Regions from separate parts of the Kitasatospora sp. NPDC101108 genome, predicted to be linked through region 4. Evidence: riboswitches for the same ligand, from Rfam matches in the RefSeq annotation. Region 4 holds a riboswitch; each other region holds the start of a gene.
The links. Region 4 has a riboswitch for cyclic di-AMP ahead of ACZ6Z8_RS15590 (glycoside hydrolase family 16 protein). Riboswitches for the same ligand answer to the same signal wherever they lie in the genome.
Positions count from the first base shown of each region.

Region 1: it holds a riboswitch for cyclic di-AMP, as region 4 does, so the genes downstream of both, ACZ6Z8_RS20950 (aggregation-promoting factor C-terminal-like domain-containing protein) here and ACZ6Z8_RS15590 (glycoside hydrolase family 16 protein) in region 4, are expected to answer to the same signal.
Region 2: it holds a riboswitch for cyclic di-AMP, as region 4 does, so the genes downstream of both, ACZ6Z8_RS28160 (transglycosylase family protein) here and ACZ6Z8_RS15590 (glycoside hydrolase family 16 protein) in region 4, are expected to answer to the same signal.
Region 3: it holds a riboswitch for cyclic di-AMP, as region 4 does, so the genes downstream of both, ACZ6Z8_RS09985 (transglycosylase family protein) here and ACZ6Z8_RS15590 (glycoside hydrolase family 16 protein) in region 4, are expected to answer to the same signal.

Region 1 is NZ_JBVJLM010000009.1:116,811-122,074, reverse strand. Features, by position in the region: gene ACZ6Z8_RS20960 (hypothetical protein) at 1-596, opposite strand, end outside; gene ACZ6Z8_RS20955 (papain-like cysteine protease family protein) at 611-1,414, opposite strand; gene ACZ6Z8_RS20950 (aggregation-promoting factor C-terminal-like domain-containing protein) at 2,030-2,461, opposite strand; cyclic di-AMP (ydaO/yuaA leader) riboswitch at 2,465-2,628, opposite strand; gene ACZ6Z8_RS20945 (LysR family transcriptional regulator) at 3,008-4,012, shown strand; gene ACZ6Z8_RS20940 (M6 family metalloprotease domain-containing protein) at 4,119-5,264, opposite strand, start outside.
Region 2 is NZ_JBVJLM010000015.1:137,805-143,068, reverse strand. Features, by position in the region: gene ACZ6Z8_RS28180 (helix-turn-helix domain-containing protein) at 1-75, opposite strand, end outside; gene ACZ6Z8_RS28175 (ATP-binding protein) at 443-1,087, shown strand; gene ACZ6Z8_RS28170 (DUF397 domain-containing protein) at 1,396-1,659, opposite strand; gene ACZ6Z8_RS28165 (sirohydrochlorin chelatase family protein) at 2,217-3,167, shown strand; cyclic di-AMP (ydaO/yuaA leader) riboswitch at 3,623-3,793, shown strand; gene ACZ6Z8_RS28160 (transglycosylase family protein) at 3,801-5,141, shown strand.
Region 3 is NZ_JBVJLM010000003.1:372,893-378,156, forward strand. Features, by position in the region: gene ACZ6Z8_RS09970 (DUF501 domain-containing protein) at 1-538, opposite strand, end outside; gene ACZ6Z8_RS09975 (FtsB family cell division protein) at 510-989, opposite strand; gene eno (phosphopyruvate hydratase) at 1,108-2,394, opposite strand; gene ACZ6Z8_RS09985 (transglycosylase family protein) at 2,660-3,427, opposite strand; cyclic di-AMP (ydaO/yuaA leader) riboswitch at 3,433-3,600, opposite strand; gene ACZ6Z8_RS09990 (cytochrome P450 family protein) at 3,811-5,127, opposite strand.
Region 4 is NZ_JBVJLM010000006.1:54,714-59,977, forward strand. Features, by position in the region: gene ACZ6Z8_RS15585 (hypothetical protein) at 1-373, shown strand, start outside; gene ACZ6Z8_RS15590 (glycoside hydrolase family 16 protein) at 428-1,828, opposite strand; cyclic di-AMP (ydaO/yuaA leader) riboswitch at 1,836-1,943, opposite strand; gene ACZ6Z8_RS15595 (esterase/lipase family protein) at 2,208-3,542, opposite strand; gene ACZ6Z8_RS15600 (MoaF-related domain-containing protein) at 3,766-4,095, shown strand; gene ACZ6Z8_RS15605 (alpha/beta hydrolase) at 4,177-5,264, opposite strand, start outside.

The DNA of each region.
Region 1 (5,264 bases), on a different contig from region 4:
ACGTCGGCGCTCGCGGTGAGGCGGTACCAGGCGTGGATCTGCGGCTCGGTGAAGGTGCGGGCACCGGCCGTGGCCCGTTCGGCGAGCGTGAGCTCGTTGTCGCCGTCCCGGATGCCGGCGATCCGCCAGCCCCCGCGGTTGTCCGGCGGGGCGAGCAGGACCGCGGCCTGGTGACCGTCGGCAGCGCTCACCCGCGAAGCGAGGTAGGACAGCCTGAGCGCGTTCTGCGGTGTCGGCTGGGCCTTGCCCTTCACGAAGTCCACCGACAGCTCGTACATCGGAACCGGGTCCTTGAGCTCGAACGACGGTGGCGCGGCCACCGCGTTCGGGGTGTTCGGCCGACCGCCCGTACTGCCGCCGTCGGCACCGGTCGCGGCACCGGTCCCGGTGCCGGGACCGCCGCCGGGCGAGACCGCGGTCCTCGCGGCGCCGAGGAAGCGGGAGACGGTGTCGTGCGTCCGGCCGGAGTGCAGCAGCTGCTGGGCGGCGCCGTAGTCGGGGGCATCGCCCCCGCTGTCGGCCCGGGCTGTCGTGGTGGCGGCGCCGACGCTCACGAGCGCGGCGGTGGTGAGGGCAACCGCCTTCAGTGTCCTCATGGTTGGTTGTCTCCTCACGCGTGGATGCCGACCCGGGAGTGGGTCCACCGGAACGAGCCGTTGCTGACGTAGGTGTCGAAGTTCCACCAGGTGTACGTCTGCGTGCTGGGCCACGGGTCTCCCACGGCGATCATGTTGCTGGTGCTGTCGTAGCCGTAGATGACGTTCATGTGCCCGCCGCCCGAGGTCCAGCCGATGCGCACCGCGAACGGCCGCCCGTTGGCTATCTCGTTGGTGACCTCGCTGAACGAGGCGTTGCGGTTCAGGTCGTAGCCGCTGTTGCGGAAGCCCATGGCGGACAGGCCGTTGGCCATGTCGTCGAGCGTGGCGGGCCGGTCGTTGCAGTCCAGCCAGCGGCCCTGCTGGGCGAGGCGGCAGAAGTCGTACTGGTTGTACTGGTGGTAACCCCAGTAGGTGGCGACCGTCAGGCCGGACGCGTCCCAGCACCACTGGTCCTGGACCTGCTTCTGCATGGTGATGTCGAGCGCCGTCCAGCTGGTGGGCCGGGTGGAGCCGCAGACCGGCAGGTTCCCGGTGTCCTCGCTGATGAAGGCGTCGGCGACGTAGTAGCCGCCGGACCAGATCCAGCGGTTGTCGTTCTCGACGGTGTCCCCCGTGGTACGGCAGATCATCGGGATGCGGTCGCCCGGCGCGGCCTGACCGGAGACCCGGGCCGAAAGCGAGGGGAGCACACGCTCGTTGACGGTGCTGTAGTTCCCCTGCCCCCCGATGACGGTTCCCTTGACCAGGCCCGCCTGGGCCACGGCGCCGATACCCAGCGCGGCCGCACCGGCCAGCACGGCGCCGGTTGCTGCCACGGCCCATCGGCGTGATTTCCTGCGGTGTCTGCTCATGCGTCAGATCTCACTCCCCGTTAGGTGAAACCGAATGCGGGGGAGTCTGGCAGAGCCGCGTCAGAACCGGAACAAAGGAGTCCGGGGCGCCTTGCGGCCACGCACAGGGACGGCGAGGAGTCATGGGCCAACGGATGCTGCACGAAGGCGACTTGGCGGGCGCCGAGCCAATTGGTCCAGTCCACTGTTATTTTATCGTTATTGTTCCTGAGAAGTCCTTCAGGCTGTGAAATTTCACAGCGTGAGTGCAATGTTACTCACGATGAGGGTTTCAGAAGCGGGGATTCGGAAGTCCGAAGAAGCGCTTATGCGAAGCGAGCGGCGGGACGACCCGACCCGAATAACCCCCCACGAACGGGCCGCCGCCGGGCCCGTCCGTGGTCCTGCCGCACGGGCCCGGCCGGCCACGCGGGCGAGCGGGACGCGCCGGCCGGGCCCTGAGCGACCGCTACCGGGTGGTCGCCGTCGACCAGCGCGGCAACGCCGCCCCGTCAGACCGCCGCGTTACCCGTCAGGGGCGCGGAGGGAGCCGCAGAAGGCCCCGCTGCGGCAGATGACACGACCCTGCGGCCACCAGGATCAGTACCAGTGGTGGTTCTGCCAGAACACCCACGCCTGGTTCGGGCTGCCGTAGCGGCCGTTCATGTACTTCAGCGCCCAGCGCAGCTGGGTGCTGGGGTTGGTTCGCCAGTCGGACCCCTCCGACGCCATCTTGCTGGCGGGCAGCGCCTGCGGCAGGCCGTAGGAGCCGGAGCTGGGGTTGGTGGCGTTGACCCTCCAGCCGCTCTCGTGAGCGATGATCTGGTCGAACGAGGCCAGCTGGTTGGCCGGCACGATCTGCGCGGCCAGCTTCTGCAGGGCGGCGGGGCTGTTGGCGGTGGCGGCCTCCGCCGAGCCGGCGGAGACGGCGGGGACGGCGAGGGTGACGCCGGCCATGACGGCGGCGGCGACGACGCCCTTGAACCGGCGGGTGATCGGGCTGGACAGGCCGAATCGGCTGTTCGCAGACATGCGGTGTTTCCTCTCCCACGCCTACGAGGTGAGCTGTCGGGTTCGGGCTGGAGTTGCCCGGCCGCGCCGAGCGCGGCCTCACCCCTAGCGCTGCCCGGACCGGTCCGGGCAGCGCGACTTACCTGTGGTTCCCCCGCTCCTGCCGCTGATGCTGGTGTTGCGCGTGCCCGCTCGGTCCGGCGACAGGATTCGGCGTTCCGGAGAGTGGGGTTCGTGTGGGGACGAACGAGAGGAAACGTAAACAAACCATCACACGTACGGCAAGGCGGTGTGATGCGTCTCACGCCCAGGCCGAACTCGCAGGCCCGCCCGGCCGGCCGATGGCGGCGGCTCGCGCTCGAACCTGATGCTCCGACACTTCCCCGGGGTCGTACGGAGCGAGGCCGTGCCGGGCCCGGGTGAAGGAATGCCCGGAGATGGAGCAGACCCCTGCCCCCGACCGGAACGGAGTGATCCGTGTCTCTGATCCGAGGGCGTCGGCGTGGCAGCTGGTCCGCTACCGCCGGACATCTGTTGAGGTGGGCTCGATCTCCATAACATCTCGCCATGGAGCTCGAATTCCGGCACCTCCGGATCATCTGCAGCATCGCGGACTGCGGCAGTCTGACGCGGGCCGCCGCGTCCTTGCGGCTGACCCAGCCCGGCCTCAGTGCGCAGTTGGCGCGGATCGAGCGGGCGCTCGGAGCGGAGCTGTTCAGCCGCGCGCAGTCGGGCGTCATTCCGACCGCGTTCGGGGAGGAGGTCCTCAGCCGGGCACGGGCGGTGCTGCCGACCGTCGACGAACTGCTGGAGGTCTCCGCCCTCGCCGCGAGGACGGGCTGGTCGCAGCACCGTTTCCGGCTCGGCTCGGTCAACGCTCCGCTGCTCGGCGGGTTGATCACCGCGATCAGGTCGCACCATCCGGAGGCCGAGATCAGTTCGCGGGGCCAGGGATGCCCCGTCCCGCTCGTCGAGGCCGTCGCGGGCGGCCGGCTCGAAGCGGCCGTGGTGGGCGACAGCCCCGGGTACGAGCTCGCGCTCCCCGCAGGAGTCGCCGGCGAGCCGATAGCCACCGAACCGCTCTTCGTGGCCCTGCCCGCGGCTCATCCGCTCGCGTCGCTGGAGGAGGTCGCGCTGGAGGATCTCGGAGGCGAGGACTGGGCCGCTCCTCGGCCGGACAACGACCGGATCCGTGAGTACTGGTCCAGGACCCTGCTCGTCCTGGGCCATCGCCTTCGTGTCGTCCACGAGGTGGAAGGTCGGCTCGTCCTGGACCTCGTCCGCAGCGGCCACGCGGTGAGCTTCTGCCAGGCCACCTTCGAGGAGGTGCCGGGCATCGCCGTACGGCCGATCGTCGGCGATCCGCTCTGGTACCGGCATGTGCTCGCCTGGCACGAGGAGGGACCGCTCGCGTCGCTGCGTCCTTCGCTCGTGCGGACCGTCACCGAGGCGTACTGGACGGCAGCCGCTCGCAGCACGGTCTACCGGAGCTGGCTTGAGCGCCAGGGGGCCACGGCGCCGGCCACGGGTACGGCTGCCTGTCGAAGGGTGATCTCCGCTCCCTCCGGATGACGTGCCCGGCCCCCGGCACGATCCGTGCGGTGTGGCACCGTGGCGGTGCGGTCGAGGCGATGTCGTGTCGGCCGCACCGCTCGCGAGCCGTTCCGGTGCTACGCGGTCACCACCGGTCGGTCCGGACGATGTCGGTGGACGCGTCGGAGGCGATGACGTGGATCCGGATGCGGGCCGTGTCGTCCTGGAACCACTGGCCGGGCTGCCAGGTCTGCATGTCCGGCGCGGTGCAGTTCCCGGTGGGTGCGGCGGCGTCGGGGTTGGTGACCACCCGGATCGGCCCGTTGCCGGTGGTGGTGGAGGTGTCGACCTTGTAGATGAGGACGCCGGTGGCGCAGGCGTTGCCGTCCGCGCCGACGGATCGGCGGGACTCGGCGACGTAGGCCGTCGTGTCGCCGGTCCTCACCACGGCGATCTTGGTGCCGCCGGGGCGTTCGACGGCCTTCAGGCGGACGGTCCGGCCGCCGGCGGCGGGAAGGCAGGCGACCTGGTGGTCGTCGATCCAGCCGAACTTCCAGCGCTCCCAGCCGGTGTGCTGCGGGGCCGGGCCGGCGATGTTCCCCATCAGGTCCCAGCCGCCGACGTAGCGGTGCACGTCGGTGCCGGCGAAGGCGTACAGGTCGGGCAGGCCGAAGGTGTGGGAGGTCTCGTGGTCGGCGACCTTGTAGCCCCAGTGGTACATGTCCTGGCCGAAGGTGATCGCCCACTTGATCCGCGTGCCGTTGACGGTGATGCCGGCGGTGGTCGGGTCGTAGAGGTAGGTGGGCGAGAAGCTGATCGCGGAGGCGGACCTGGTGGGGACGATGTAGAGCATGTCGTACTTCGAGAAGTCCGTGTACGGGGCGGCGGCCTGGACGGCCTGCTTCACGTAGAGCTCCTGCTGCTCGAAGGTGATGCCGCGCTGGAAGCCGTACGAGGCCGATGTCTGCGGCATGGTGATCCACCGCTTCAGCGGATCGATGTCGAGCCCGACCCGGCCGTAGGAGTCCTGCTTCATCCACTCCTGCGCGGGGGCGAGTACGCGGTAGTAGTCGTCCGGGGATCCGGTGGCCGGGGCGTCGGGGAAGTCGACGAAGAGCATCAGCACGTGCTTGGTGCCGAGCGGCCGCTGGAACTGCGTGTAGTCGGTGTCGTGGCCCTCGTCCGTCCAGCCGGTCCTCCCGGGCAGGGCGCAGCCGGAGGCCGGCGCGGTGGTGGGCTGGGCGGTGTCCGCCAGGGCCGGGGTGCCGGCGACCAGCGGGAGCGCCGCGGC
Region 2 (5,264 bases), on a different contig from region 4:
GCGCAGGCGGCGCAGCTGCGAGCCGAGGAGGATCCGGCGGACCATCGAGCCGCCGCCCGGCTGAACTGTGGTCATGCGGTCGAAACCTCCACCTAGGGCAAACAGCGCACAGTCTGCCATCAGTTGAGCGCTCACGGTGCCGATACTGACGGATGTTCCTATCAGTTCCGCGCTCCGCACACCAGGATGCACGTGCATCCGGCGCTTGCATATGCCAATAGTGCGACTGCACGTGAATCGACTCTTGCATCTGCAGTGAGCGCACACCACCATGGTGCACGTGCACCTGCACATCCCTGGCAATCCCGCGGGCTCCGCGTCGACCGCACGCGCGACTCCGCGCACCGGCTCGACGGCGTCCCCCGCGCCATCGGGCGTTCGAGTGCGCGCGCGCCTGGTCGAGGGGGCGGCCGAGCGGCCGAGCGAGTCGGAGGTGACCGGCATGACCCCGGCGGGTCCAGCCGTGTCCGCCCCCTTATGGGAGGAGCTCTTCATGAGCACCGGTACGGCTTTGGCGGTTGACCCCCTTGTGGTCACCTGTACGCTCGCTCCTCGCTTCGAAGCCGTGAGAACCGCGCGCGACTTCGCCCGGACCACTCTTCAGCGCTGGGGCCTGACGGAGCTGTTCGACGATGTCGCGCTGGTGGCCTCGGAACTCGTGACCAACGCGCTCCGGCATGCGATCGGCGCACGGCCCGGCCCCTCGGGCGGCGCCCTGGGCGAGTACGACTTTCCCACACAGCCGACCCCGGAGGGACGGCTGCCGATCCGAATAAGCCTGGTGCACCGCGCGCCCCAGGTGGTCTGCGCGGTGAGCGATCCGAGCAGCATCGGCCCGGTGGCCCGGGAGGCGGACTTCGTCGCCGAGTCGGGCCGCGGGCTGCACCTGGTGGAGTCGTTCAGCCGCGCCTGGGGCTGGCACCCGCTGGGCAGCGGCAAGGTGGTCTGGGCCGTGTTCGAGGAGGAGCCGGCCGGCGGCAGCAGGCTCGACGGCGCCGGGCTCGACTGCGGCCCCCTGGAGGGCCACCAGCTGGGCAAGCTCGACGGACGAGTCGAAATCGGTGGACGGCACCGGCGCTCGGCCTAGCGCCGCACGGCGCACGGCCGGCCGAGGGACGATCCGGGAGGACCACGCCCCGGGCCCTTCAGCCAGGCCCCCGCGCCGGTCCGGACCGCGGTCCCGGCACCGGCTCACCGCACCGGGCGCTCCGGTTCCGGCTCCGGCCCCGGAGGAAGCGGCCGGCCCGCGGGAGCACCCGCGGCACCCCGGCAGGCCCCGCCGCACGGTCCACCACGGGACCGGACGGGAGCGGGACGGGCCGCCGCCGGGCAAAGACAAAGGCCGTCGTGGTGTCAGCACCCACGACGGCCCCCCGATGATGGAGCAGCAGCCGGTCAGACCGCCAGGTGGTCGAACTCCCCGTCCTTGGCCCCCAGCAGCAGGGCGGCGATCTCCGCCCGGGTGTAGATGAGCGCCGGACCGTCCGGGAAGCGCGAGTTGCGCATCGCGACGTCGCCGCCCGGCAGGGCCGCGAACTCGACGCAGTTGCCCTGGGAGTTGCTGTGCCGGCTCTTCTGCCAGACCACCCCCTGGAGGTCGGCGGCGGCCATCCCGTTGTAGGTGTGGTTCGAGCCGTGCGTGTCCTGCGAGTCGTGCATAGAAGTCTCCCGAAGAGCTCCGGAGTTGTCGTCCAGCGCGGCGCCCCGGCACCCGCCGAACGAGAGGACCGGCCCCGTACCGGTCCGGCGCAACGCCTCACTTGACGCGATGATAGCTCCAGTGCACGTGCATCAGCACGGGACATTGCAGGTGCACGGGGGCTTTTACGGTCGCCCCGAACTCTTCACGGGCTCTTCTCCTGACGGTACGTAAACGGACATAGCCGATGGAATCGTCGGTTCGTCCATAACCGGCCGTGAGCATCCCCCCGCTAAATGTTGATCTTCGAATGCCGGGAGTCGCACCGCCGTGACCCTCCGTCAGGCCACCTCCGGCCTGTGAGACATCTCACGCGCTCCGGATGCAACGCGCCGCCCCTCCGGACACGTCAGGGCAACAATGCGGGCCCTGGCGGACATTGGGCGAGGAATGTCCGGATTGTAGGCAAACCGCCCGGACCGTCGGGGCGGCGACACGACCTCCGCACCACGACCACCCGAAACCCGTACGGCAGCCGACTGCAGGCCTGACGGGCCGATGTCCTACGATCTCCGGCATGAGCACCGCAGCCATCCCGGGCGCGCCACTGCCCGTCCGCACTCCAGGCTCCCGTGCGCGGGGGCGCCACCGCCGCCCCGAGCGCCCCGAGATCCGCACCGGCTCGCCGGCCCTGGTGCTCGCCGTGCCCGCGACCGCGGGGCCCGAGTCCCGTTCGGTCGTCGAGGAGCTGCTGTCGATCGTCCGCAGCGAGCACGTCGGCGTCCAGGCCGCGGTCGGCTACCTTCCGGCCGACGGCGCCGGGGACGGCGGTTCCGAGGACCGCACCGTCGCGGAGCTGCTGGCGGCGGCCGCCGAGGCCGGACTGCCGACGCCCGTCGTGGTGCCGCTGGTGCCTGGCCCGCACGGCTTCCTGACCGGACTTCACGCCCTCGCCGCCGAGTACGGCGCGACCGTCACCGACGCCCTCGGCCCGCACCCGCTGCTCGCCGAGGCCGTCCACGTGCGGCTGTCCGAGGCCGGACTGGCCCGGGCCGACCGGGCCCGGCTGTTCGCCATCGCGACCGCCGCCGACGGCGTCGTACTGACCACCGTGGGCGGCGAGGACGCGGCCGCCGCGGCCGGCATCACCGGCGTGCTGCTGGCCGCCCGACTGGCCGTCCCGGTCGTCGCCGCGGCGCTCGACGTGCCCGGCTCGGTCGCCGGGGCCGTCAAGCACCTCAAGGAGACCGGCTCCGAGCGCCCGGCGCTGGCCCCGCTCGTCATCGGCCCGGAGGCGGACTCCGAACTGCTCGCCGCGGCCGCCGAGGAGACCGGCTGCCCGTCGGCGGCGCCGCTGGGCGCGTACCCGACCGTCGGCCAGCTGATCGCCTCCACCTACCTGGCCGCGCTGCCGACGCCGTCGGCGGAGGAGCTGGCCGAGGCCGAGGCGGAGGCCGCCGCCACCGCCGGGGCCGGGGAGGGCTCCCGGCGCGCCCACGCGGCCGCTCAGGGGCCCGTGGAGGGCTGACGGACACCCGCGGCCACCCGTCGCCGCACCCGCACCACCGAAGGGCCCGGAACGACCGCGTTCCGGGCCCTTTCCGTTTGTTCGGATTGCCCCGCAGGGGAGTTAAGCGGTCATTGCCATGCAATGTCCGTTCTGATGCCTTTTGTCGATGAATAGTCGACCCATCATCGGGCGCTCGGATCCGGGGCGCTCCCCCGGTCCGGCGAACGCGCCCCCTCCGCGCCTCAACGCTCCGTCACATCACTTCTGAGGCGGAGCCAGTTTTGAGAATTCATCGCGGAATTGCCGGAAAACGATCATTTCCGATCATGGAATTCAAGCCGTTCGGCCTTTTTTCGTAAACCGTGATGCGCATCACAGGTATTTGCAGTTTGAACTTAAGTCTGCTTAACGTGCTCCCCGTTCGTGACCACACGGACCCAGGTCATCCGCGACGCCGAGTCCTGCCGTCGGATGTCCTGGCAGCGCGAAATCGCATCACGGCAGGAGCGGGGGAACCACAGGTAAGTCGCCCCGGACCGCTTCCCGGAAACGGTCCTGGGCTAGGGGTGAAGCCGTGCCACAGCGCGGCCGGGCAACTCCAGCCCGAATCCGACAGCTCACCTCGCAGGCGTGGGAGAGGACCGCGTCTTCATGCTGCCTTCCAACGGCACCCGCCTGTCCAGCCGCACCCGCCGCGTGATCGCCGCCCTCGGCGTCGCGGGCGTCGGCCTCACCGTCCCCTGCCTCACCACCGGCACCGCCAACGCCGCCTCCGTCGCCACCTGGGACAAGGTCGCCCAGTGCGAGAGCGGCGGCAACTGGAGCATCAACACCGGCAACGGCTTCTACGGCGGCCTGCAGTTCACCTCCAGCACCTGGGCCGCCTTCGGCGGCACCGCGTTCGCCCCGCAGGCCAACCTCGCCACCAAGGACCAGCAGATCGCCGTCGCCGAGAAGGTCCTGGCCTCGCAGGGCCCCGGCGCCTGGCCGGTCTGCTCGGTCCAGGCCGGTCTGACCCAGGGCGGCGCCCCGGCCGCCGTCGACACCTCGACGGCAGCCAAGCCCGCCGCCAAGCCCGCCGCCAAGCCGGCCCAGACCCCGGCCCCGGCCGCGGCGTCCGCCAAGCCGTCCGCGCCCGCCCAGGACCAGGCCCAGGCCCAGGCCTCCGGTGACTCCGCCTCGGCCTCCGCCTCCGCCTCCGCCAAGCCCGCCACCGGCAACTGGGCGAAGCAGCACCCGGCGCAGGCCCAGGCCGGCGCCTACACCGTCGTCGAGGGCGACTGGCTGTCCTCCATCGCCACCAAGCACAACGTCCAGGGCGGCTGGCAGCACCTGTACGAGCTCAACCGCGGCACCCTCACCGATGGCCCGGACACCATCTACCCGGGCCAGCAGCTGACCTTCGGTGACGGCACCGCGGCCCAGGCCGACCAGTCCTCCACCGCCACCAAGTCCGGCTCGGACTTCAACTGGTTCGACCGCTCGCAGAAGTCCGGCCAGGCCTCGAACGGCGGTTCCGTGGACGCCAAGCCGGTCGCCCAGACCACGGCCCCGACCGCGAAGCCCGCCGCGAAGCCCGCCGCGAAGCCGGCCGCCCCGGCGCAGACCCAGGCCTCGGCCCCGGCCGCCACCGGCAGCATGGCCGCCGCGGTCGCCTTCGCCGAGTCGAAGGTCGGCCAGGCGTACGTCTACGGCGGCACCGGCAACGGTGGTTGGGACTGCTCCGGGCTGACCCAGGCCGCGCTGCGCGCCGCGGGCATCAACATCCCGCGCGTCGCCGCCGACCAGGCCGCCGCCAGCACCCACGTGTCGCTGGACAGCCTCCAGCCGGGCGACCTGCTCTTCTGGTCGAACAACGGCCAGGACTCCGGCGTCTACCACGTCGCCATCTACGTCGGCGGCGGCCAGTACGTCGAGGCCGCCAACCCGAGCTCGGGCGTCCGGCTCCAGACCATCGCCAACTGGGCCCCGGACTTCGCCGGCCGGGTCTGAGCACCGCGAACGCCGAACAGCTGACAGGAAACAGCCGGCAGACGACAGCTGACGGTAACAGATAACGGATAACAGATTTCATCATCTGTCATCTGTCATCCGACAGCCGTCTGCCCCACCCGT
Region 3 (5,264 bases), on a different contig from region 4:
CACCGGCGGCCTGGACCTCGGCCGGGGACACGCACGGGCCCTTGGCCCACCAGTCCTCCAGCATGCCGATGGCCTCGTCGCCGAGCGGGTTGACGCCCTCGCCGGCCGCCAGCGAGTGGCCGACCAGCACGTGCAGGCACTTCACCCGGTCCGGCATGCCGCCGGCGCTCGGGAAGCCCTCCAGCACCTCGATCGCGTCGCGCCGGGCGATGTAGTCCTCGTGCGCCTTCTGGTAGGCGGCGGCCAGTTCCGGGTCCTCGGCGAGCCGGGCGGTCTGATCCTTCATCACGCCCTCCGCCTCCAGGGTGCCGATCAGCGAGGCGGCCTTGGGGCAGGTCAGGTAGTACAGCGTCGGGAACGGCGTGCCGTCCGGCAGGCGGGGGGCCGTCTCCACGACGTCGGGGTTGCCGCAGGGGCAGCGGTGCGCCACGGCGCGCAGGCCGCGCGGCACCCGGCCGAGCTGGGCGGCGATGGCCGCGACGTCGGCGTCGGAGACGGCGGGGTGGTTCTCAGTGGTCATGGGGGGCGGGGTCTCCAACGGGGAACGGTGGGAGCGGACGGGGGGTCGCGGGGGCCAGCGCGGCGGTGTCGGCGGCGTCCACCGAGTCCCAGATGCTGGCGTACCAGGGCTTGGCGGTGTCCGGCCGGCCGGCCGCGGCGGCGGACGGGCCGCCCGGGGTGGCGGCGGCGGACGGCTGGGCGGCCGCGCCGGACGGGTCCGCCGCGATGTACGGGGTCTCGCCCGGCACCGCGTAGTGCAGCCGGGCGCGGGCCTGCGCCTTGACGTACTCCGGATCCTGCCAGCGGGCCTTGTCCCGGCGCAGCTGCTCGACCTGCTGGCGCGCGTGGTCGGCCTTCGCCCGCTGGGCGGAGATCTCGGCGCGCTGGGAGATGAACTGCCGCGTCGGGTAGGCCAGGATCGCCACCAGCGAGCAGAGCACCAGGACGAGTACGGTCGCCCGGCTCGTGAACCGAGGCCGGGCCGCCAAGCCCGGGATCCTCCAGCCAGCCATCTCCCGTATCCCCTCCTGGTCGCGACGGTGCCCCGCCGTCCACCCTACGGGGTGTGCGGCGGGGCACCGGTCAGGCGTGCGCTGGTGCGGCGGCTCAGCCCTCGTACTTGAACCGCGGGAAGGCGCCGCGGCCGGCGTACTCGGCGGCGTCGTCGAGGATCTCCTCGATGCGCAGCAGCTGGTTGTACTTGGCGACGCGCTCGGAGCGGGCCGGGGCACCGGTCTTGATCTGGCCGCAGTTGGTGGCGACGGCCAGGTCGGCGATGGTGACGTCCTCGGTCTCGCCGGAGCGGTGCGACATCATGCAGCGGTAGCCGTTGCGCTGGGCCAGCTCGACGGCGTCCAGGGTCTCGGTCAGCGAGCCGATCTGGTTCACCTTCACCAGCAGCGCGTTGGCGGTGCCGGTCTCGATGCCCTTGGCCAGGCGGGCCGGGTTGGTGACGAACAGGTCGTCGCCGACCAGCTGGACCTTGTCGCCCAGCTTGACGGTCATGGCCTTCCAGCCGTCCCAGTCCGACTCGTCCAGCGGGTCCTCGATGGAGACCAGCGGGTAGGCGGCGACCAGCTCGGCGTAGTACTCGATGAGCTCGGCGGACGACAGGGCCTTGCCCTCGAACTGGTAGGCGCCGTCCTTGAAGAACTCGGAGGCGGCGACGTCCAGGGCCAGCGCGACGTCACGGCCCGGCACGTAGCCGGCCTTCTGGATGGCCTCGGTGATGAGGTCCAGGGCCTCGCGGTTGCTGTCCAGGTTCGGCGCGAAGCCGCCCTCGTCGCCGAGGCCGGTGGACAGGCCGCGCTCCTTCAGCACGCCCTTGAGGGTGTGGTAGACCTCGACGCCCCAGCGGACGGCCTCGGAGAAGGACTCCGCGCCGATCGGGGCGATCATGAACTCCTGGATGTCGACGTTGGAGTCCGCGTGCGAGCCGCCGTTGAGGATGTTCATCATCGGGACGGGCAGGACGTGCGCGTTCGGGCCGCCCAGGTAGCGGAACAGCGGCAGGTCGCTGGCCTCGGAGGCGGCGTGCGCGACGGCCAGCGAGACGCCCAGGATGGCGTTGGCGCCGAGCGAGGACTTGTCCGGGGTGGCGTCCAGGTCGAGCATGGCCTGGTCGATCAGGCGCTGCTCGGTGGCGTCGTAGCCGACCAGCTCCGGGCCGATCTGCTCGATGACGGCCAGGACGGCCTTCTCCACGCCCTTGCCGAAGTAGCGGTTCTTGTCGCCGTCGCGCAGCTCCAGCGCCTCGAAGGCGCCGGTCGAGGCACCCGACGGAACAGCGGCACGACCCGTGCTGCCGTCGTCGAGGCCGACCTCGACCTCGACCGTGGGGTTGCCGCGGGAGTCGAGGATCTCACGGGCTACGACGACATCGATGGACGGCACGAAGCATCTCCTTGCGGAAGCAGGGTCCGGCTCGACGGTGGCGCTGTCGGCCGGAGGATTGCGGAGTCGTTACGACCAGAGCCTAACCGCCCGGGCTCCCGGGACCACGTCGACCTCGGCTCCGTCTCAGCGTGTGGCCCCACTACCCACCGGTAGTTCACCTGCTTGTCCCAGCTTGTCCCACCTGAGCGGACGAAGGCGGACGAAGGAGGGCGCGGGCGGACGAAAGGGGGCCGACCGGTCGGTCGGCCCCCTCCGCCGGGTCTCAGCCGAGGTGCAGGACCTGGCCGGGCACGATCAGGTTCGGGTCCCCGCCGACGGTGCCGCGGTTGCCGTCGTACAGCGCCTGCCAGCCGCCGGACACGCCCTGGGCGGCGGCGATGCCCGACAGGGTGTCACCGGAACGGACGGTGTAGTCGTGGCCGGTCTGCGGGGCCGGGGCCGGCTGGGCGGCGCGCGGAGCCGCGTGCTTCGGGGTGTACTGCTGGACCGGCTGGGTCTCCGGCTGCTCGGCCTTCTTCGGCGCGGCGTGCTTCGGCACGTACTGCTGGACCGGCTTCGGGGCGGCCTTGGGGGCCTGCCGCTTCGGCGTCTGCTGCTTGGGGGCGGACTGCGCCTTGGTGTCCGAGGAGGTGTCCACGGCCGCGGGGGCACCGCCCTTGCTCAGCCCGGCCTTCATGGAGCAGACCGGCCAGGCGCCCGGGCCCTGCGAGGCGAGCACCTTCTCGGCGACCGAGATCTGCTGGGCCCGGCTGGCCTGGTTGGCCTGCGGCGCGTAGGCGGTGCCGCCGTACGCCTTCCACGTGCTGGAGGTGAACTGCAGGCCGCCGTAGAAGCCGTTGCCGGTGTTGATGCTCCAGTCGCCACCGCTCTCGCACTGGGCGACGGAGTCCCAGGAGGAGGCCGGGGCGGCGGAGGCACCGGTGGCGGTGAGGAGCGGCAGCGCGAGTCCGACGCCGGCCACACCGGCGACGGCGATGGCCTTCTCGGCCTGGGTGCGACGGCGATGACGGCCAGATCCAACGAGCAGCATGAAGAAGTCCCTCTCCGCACGCCTGCGAGGTGAGCTGTCGGGTTCGGACCGGGAGGTGGCCCGGCCGCCGGCGGCGGAAACGATTCCGCTCGGGCGGCTTCACCCCAAGCCGTGGAGGGACGGCAACAAACCTGGTTCCCCCGCCCCTGCCCAGGGTCTGGTCGGTTTCCCGTGGCGCGGCGGGCAGGATTCGGCGTTCCGCGCACGGGGTCCGCAGCTGCGAACTCCAGGGAGACTAGACAGATCCTCAGACCGATCACAAGCTCATATCGTCGATATCACACCAGAATTACGGCCCGTGTCCGATCGCCTACCAACGGCAGCGCTTTGTCCGGTTTGATGGTCGTTCATGCCGCTGCGAGCGCCCGGAATGCGACGTCACGTCAGTGTGCCGGGCCCTCGGAAAGGGCGTGCGGCGAGCGGAGCTCGGGAGTGAATTCGACCGGAAGTTCACGCAGTCCACGCATGATCAGGCCACCGCGCCAGCGCAGGTTCTCCGGGCTCTCGGCCAGCCGCAGATCGGGCAGCCGGGAAAGCAGGGTGGCCAGCGCGGACCGCCCCTCCAGCCGGGCCAGCGGGGCTCCGATGCAGTAGTGGATGCCGTGCCCGAAGCCCAGGTGGGGGTTGTCGCTCCGGGCCAGGTCGAGGGTGTTCTCGTCGGAGAACCGGGCCGGGTCGCGGTCCGCCGCCGCCAGCACCACCAGCACCGGGTCGCCGACCGGGATCTCCACCCCGCCGATGGTCAGCGGCGCGGTCGCGAACCGCCAGGTCGCCAGCTCCACCGGCCCGTCGTAGCGCAGGAGTTCCTCGATCCCGGTCTCCAGCAGCGCCGTCTCACCACGCACCACCGACTCCTGCAGCAGCGCCCGCTGGTCCGGGTTGCGCAGCAACGCGTACGTCCCGTTGCCGATCAGGTTGACCGTGGTCTCGAACCCGGCGAAGAGCAGGATGAAGGCCATCGCGGCGGCCTCGTTCTCGGGCAGGTGCTCACCGTGGTCGCTCGCCCGGATCAGACCGGAGATCAGGTCGTCGCCGAGGTCGGCCCGCTTGCGGTGGATCAGTTCCAGCAGGTACGCCCGCATCCGTTTCACCGCCCGCCCCACGCCGCCACGTCGGCCGCCGCCCTGTCCCGGCTTGGTGTGTCGCACCATCATCCCGGCCCAGTCGCGGAAGTCGTCCTGGTCCTCGGCCGGCACGCCCAGCATGTCGCAGATCGCGTAGATGGGGAGCGGGAAGGCGAACTCGTGGATCAGGTCCGCCGAGCCGCGCTGCGCGAAGCCGTCGATCAGCCGGTCGGTCAGCTGCTGCACCCTCGGCTCGAACTCGGCCACCCGGCGCGGGGTGAACGCCTTCGACACCAGGCGGCGCAGCCGGGTGTGGTCCGGCGGGTCGATGTTCAGCAGGTGGGTCATCAGGTCCGCCTGCCGCTCCCCCGGGATGCCCACCCGGCCGGTGCGGTGCGCCTGCTCGCTGTGGTGCGCCGGGTTCTTCGACAGCCGGCTGTCCGCGAGCGCCTGCCGGGCGTCCGCGTACCTGGTCACCAGCCAGGCCTCCACCCCGCTCGGCAGCTCGGTGCGGTGCACCGGGGCGTGCTCGCGCAGCCAGGCGTAGGCGGGGTACGGGTCGGCGGCGAACTCCCAGGTGAAGAGCTGCGGGGCGGGCTGGGCGGCGGGCTGGGCGCCGTCGGGCTGAGCTGGCATGGGTCGACCGTAACCGCTGGACCGGACGCGCCCGGACGACCACCGGGGCCACCGCCGCGTCACCGGTGCGCGAACCGCCCGTGAGCGGCGTGCGAGCGGCGTGCGAGCGGCGTGCGACCAGCGCGCCGACTCTCCGT
Region 4 (5,264 bases):
GGATCCGGCGGCCGCCCCGCCCGGCGGCACCACCACGGTCCGTGCCTTCGTCGCGAACCGCGGCCCGGACACCACGGGCTCGCCGTTCACGGTGGTCGTCGTCCTGCCGCGGGGCGTGACACCGCAGGGCCCGTACTTCCCCTCCGACTGCGCGGTGCCGGGGGGCGGGCGTACGGTGCGCTGCGTCTTCGGGGCCGGGCTGAAGCAGGGGCGCAGCGCGACCGCGCTCGTCCCGGTGCGGATCTCCCCCGACGTGCCGCTGGGCGTGCTGGAGGGCGGGGCGGTCGAGGTGCACAGCCCGGACGACCGGGACGGAAGCAACAACCGGCAGCCGTTCGCCATCGAAGTGGTCGAGACGGCTGCCGGTTCCTGAGAGCGGCTGGTCTGCGGGCTACACGCGGTCGGCGTCCGCGGTCGGCGTCCGCGGTCAGCGGTAGACGCGCACGTAGTCGGCGGCGAAGGTGATCGGAGTGTTTCCCTGCGGCGCCGGGTGGTACTTGCCGGCGCCGACGGAGAGGTTGAGGATCAGGTACGCCGAGAAGTCGGCGCCCACGCCCTTGCCGTCCGAGAACACCTTGACGCCGTTGACGTACCAGTCCACCGAGTTGGCGCCGTAGTAGGTGCCGATGGTGACCCACTGGTCCTTGGCGACGGCATTGGCGTCGGTGTAGTAGTCCGCGTTGCCGGGGTTGACGTGGTTGGTCAGCTCCAGCAGGTCCGGGTTGTCGGGGTGGTACTCGAAGGAGTCGACCTCCCCGTTGCCGTTCTTCCAGGTCCACAGGGCGGGCCAGGCGCCGGTGCCGGAGGGCAGCTTGACCCGGGTCTCGGCGTAGTCGCCGGTCTTGACCTGGAAGCCCTCGGCGGAACCCTCGGTGGTCAGGAAGCCGGTGTTCCAGGACTGCTGGCCGTTCTCCAGGGTGGGGCCACCGGGGGTGGCGGTGAAGGTGGCGACGCCGTTCGCGACGCTGACGTTGTTCTTGTTCAGCCAGTCGAGCTTGTTGTCGTCCGGGTTGTGGTTGCCGTACTTGTACGCGGTGCTCTTGTCGCCGACCCAGCGCCGGCCCCAGTCGATCGGGGCGTTGAACTCGTCGGACCAGGTCAGCGACTTCCCGGCGATCGGGGAGGCCGGCGCCGGGGTGCTCGGGCTCGCGGTGGCACTCGGGCTGGAGGTGGCGCTCGGGCTCGCGGTCGGCGCCGTGGTGGGCGCGACGGTCGGCGGCGTGGTGGCCGTGGCCGTCGGGGTCGGCTTGGCGGTGGTCGGCGCGGCGGTGGTGGGCGCGGCGGTCGTGGGGGTAGCGGTGGTCGGCGACGGCTTGGCGGTGGGGGTGGCCGTCGGGGCCGGGGCGGGCGTCGACGTGCCGGCCCGGGAGACCACCAGCTGCTGCGAGGGCAGGTTGTGCCAGCCGCCGCCGAGGTCCTGCCAGAAGCCGAACTGGGTGTAGGTCCCGGCGGGCAGGGTGCGCGCGCCGCTGGTGAAGGAGAACCCGCTCGGGCAGAGCTGCACGTTGCCGGCGTTGCCCGGGAAGTCCAGGTTGGTGCCGTGCGCGTCGCGGACGCCCACGCCGACGGTCCTGGCGACGAAGCAGGACGAGGAGTGCAGGCTCAGCGAGGCGGTGGTGGCCTTGCCCGCGACCATGGTGGCGGGGGCGAGCCGGTCCTGGGTGACGGTCGGGCCGGTGGCGGCCTGGGCACCGGCGACGGCCGGCAGCCCGAGCAGGCCGGCGCCGCTGATGGCGAGCGCACCGGTGGCGGCGAGGGCGGCGTTGCGTCCGCGGTGGGACGGACGGGCGTGACGGGGCGCGCGACCGCGCCCGGCAGGCTGGGGCATGGGAGTCCTCTGCGACGCCTGCGAGGTGAGCTGTCGGATTCGGGCTGCAGTTGCCCGGCCGCCCGGGGAGCGGCTTCACCCCTAGCCGGAGCCCGCACGCTGGTGCGTACGGGCCGGGCGCTGACCTTGGTTCCCCCGCTCCCGTCCGCTGTCGTGCTCGGCTGCCCGCCGACGGGTGGACAGGACTCGGCGTCCCGGCGGCGGAGTCCGCGAGGGCGGACGACCCGTTGCAGGCTAGGCAGGCTGTGCGTGAACGGACAACTCCATCCGGCCGGTTGTCGCGCAGCTCACAGTGGTGTCGATCAACGACGCTGCGTGGCCGCCGAGTTGATCGATCCCGGCGCCGCGGCCGGGGGTTCGCGGGTCGAGGCCCGGCGGTTCAGCCGAGCCAGGCGGCCACCTGGCTCTCGGCCTCCGGCGACCAGGCCAGTTCCAGGTGGTTGAGCCCGCTGAGCAGCCGGGTGCCGCCGACGGTCGCGATGCCGGTGGTGTCCAGGGCGCTCGCGGTGAACACGATGCCGTCGCTGGGACCGCGGTTCTCGTCGAGCACGCCCGGGATGTCGGCCGAGCCGCCCGCGAGGAGGTAGGTGGGCACCGAGGCCGGGATCCCGGCGCGCCGGAGCGGGGCGATCAGCGAGCCCGCGTCGACGGCCGCCTGGATGCCCTGGCCGGAGGCGTGGAGGCCCTGGCCGCCGTAGTAGGTGGTCCACCAGTCCTGGGCGGTGGTGTCCACCCCGTAGACGGCGTCCCAGCGGGCGAGCAGCTGGCGCTGGCCCGGGTAGCAGTCGCTGCCGCCGGTCGGCAGCACCCCCAGGCAGGGCTGGGCGGTGTACGTGCCGTAGCAGGTCATGTAGAGGTGCGGGGACGGCGCGTTGGCGGTGCCGCCGCAGGCCGGCCAGGTGGCCAGGTCGAAGTCCCAGCCGTGCGCGTAGACGTAGTCGAGCCCGCCGTTCGGCCCGCCGAGGGTGACCAGGCGGCGCACGTCGCCCGCGTACGGCCGCCCCCAGGAGGGCCGCACCGAGGACACGTACGCGCGGGCGGCGACCTCTCCCTTGCTCCAGGCCACCACGTCGACCTGGGGGACGCCGAGCCGGGCGCGGATCAGCGCGATCGCGTCACCGACGGCCTGGGCCTGGAGCAGGTTGTCGCCGTGCTTGTGGGCGAAGCCGACGGCGAACACCCGGTGGCCGGTCCCGGCCAGGTACTGGGCGAGGCCGGTGGACGGGCAGCTCGCGGCGCCGCAGATGCCGCCCTCCCCCGGGTTCACCCAGGCGCGGTCGGCGTTGTCGTTGGCGCCGTGCACCAGCAGGACGGGGGTACCGGTGCCGCCGGCGTCCCAGCCGGGGGCCGAGTAGAGCAGGAAGCGGCCGGAGTACGGCTCGCCGGTGCCGAAGTAGGTGCGGCGGGGGCCGTCCTGGTCGCCGCGGCCGTCGGCGGGGAACTGCTCGGTGCGGAAGCCGGGGGTGGGGTCGAGGTAGCGCTCGACCTTGGCCCAGCCGTTGCCGGGGGCGGGGAAGGTGGCTTCGAGGGCGAGGGGGGCGGCGGCCGTTGCGGCGGTGGTGGCCGTTGCGGCGGTGGTGGCCGTTGCGGCGGAGGTGGCCTTCGGGATGGTGGCCGCTCCGGCGGAGGGGGCGCCGAGGAGGAGGGCGGTGAGGCTCAGGAGGAGGGCGGAGAGGGCGGCGGGGACGCGTCGTCGGGTGGGGGTACGTCTCATGGGCGTGCACGGTAGGACCGGTCCGCGGTCGCGCCCATGTGCCGGTCGCACACCGCGCGCGGCGTGACGGTGGCAGACCGCACCGTGGCGCGGGGCCGCCCGAGTCCGCCCGGTCGGATAAATTGGAACCCTGGCATTTTCCGCGGTGCACAAGTGCGCCGACTCCGGTGTGCCCGGTCCGTACGGTCCGTCCCACGCTCCCGAGAAGAGGTTCCGCCCCACCATGACCGCGTCCCTGCCCGCCTTCGCCGGCCGTACCTACGTCTTCCGGGTCGACAACGGCGCGGCCTTCCGCAACACCTACTCGGCCGACGGCGCGCGGCTGCGCTGGGAGGGCCTCGGCGAGTCGGCGGGCCAGTGGGAGGACGTGCGGCTGCACGTCGCCGAGATCGCTCCGGGGATCTACTTCGTCAGCTGGACGGAGCAGAGCGGGATCACCGTCAGCCACGTGATGGACCTCAACGCACTGACCGTGCGGGCCTTCTGGACCTTCGAGGGCGAGGGCGGCCGGGTCGGCCAGCTGCACACCGGGACGCTGGAGCGGGTGGCCTGAGCGGTGTGACGACGCGACGAACCCCCGAGGCCGTGGCCGGTCCCGGGGGTTCCGTGCGTTCCGGTCCGGCGGAGTCGTCCGTCAGACGCTCTGACCCGGCTGACCCGGCTGACCCGACTGGCCCGACTGGCCCGGCTGACCCGGCTGGTCCGGGACCTTGAGGTGCTGGGACAGCCACTCCAGCGAGGAGGGCAGCAGTGCGCTCCAGGTCTCGAAGTTGTGGCCGCCGTTCTCCAGCATGCTGTACGAGACCTTCATCGGGCTGTGCACCGCGTCGATGAACGCCTCGGTGTCCTGCTTGTAGCTGCCGTCGCCCTTCTTGGTGCCGGCCAGCAGGACCGAGACGTTCGGCTGCGGCAGGTTCTTCAGCCGCCACATCAGGTTGGCCTCGTCGCGGCGCTGCTTGCTGCCGCCGAAGAGGTCACCGGTGGTCGGGTCGTCGGCGGCCTCGTAGTACCCGGAGAGGGCGACGGCGGTCGGGAAGACGTCCGGGTGGCGCATGGCCAGCTTGACGGCGCAGTAGCCGCCGGTCGAGTTGCCCATGAAGGCCCAGGCCTTCGGGTCGGCCGAGACCCGGTAGCTCGCCTCGATCGCCGAGGGGACGTCCTTGGTGAAGTACGTGTCGGACCGGGCGCCGCCCGGGATGTCCTCGCACTCGGTGTCCTGCGGCAGGGCGGGCGAGGGACGCATCAGGACCATGACGGTCGGCTGCATCCGGCCCTCCTGCAGCAGCTTGAGGGCGGCACCCGGGTAGTTGAAGCGGGTGATCAGGTTCTCGGCGATTCCTGGGAACCCGGTGCTGACGATCACCGCCGGGAACTGCTTCTGCGCGTACTCCGGCTGGAAGTACTGCGGCGGCAGGTAGACGTACCCCTCCGTCGACAGCCGGCTCTCCTTGCCGTCGATCCGGACCTTGCGGATCTCGCCGGACTGGCTGGGCTCGCGGCCCATCGCGCCGCCGCCCTTCACCGAGGCCCGGCCGATGGTCTCGACGACAAGGCGCCCGGAGGCGTCCGCCTTGTTGTGGATCACCACCGGGCCGGTGCTGCCGGTGCCCAGCAGGTCGTCCCAACTGCTGTAGAACGCGAAGTAGTTGTTGGCCACCAGGCCGAGTGCGGCGAGCACCGCGACCTGGGTGGCGAGCAGCGTGCCTATTCGGCCGAGCACCG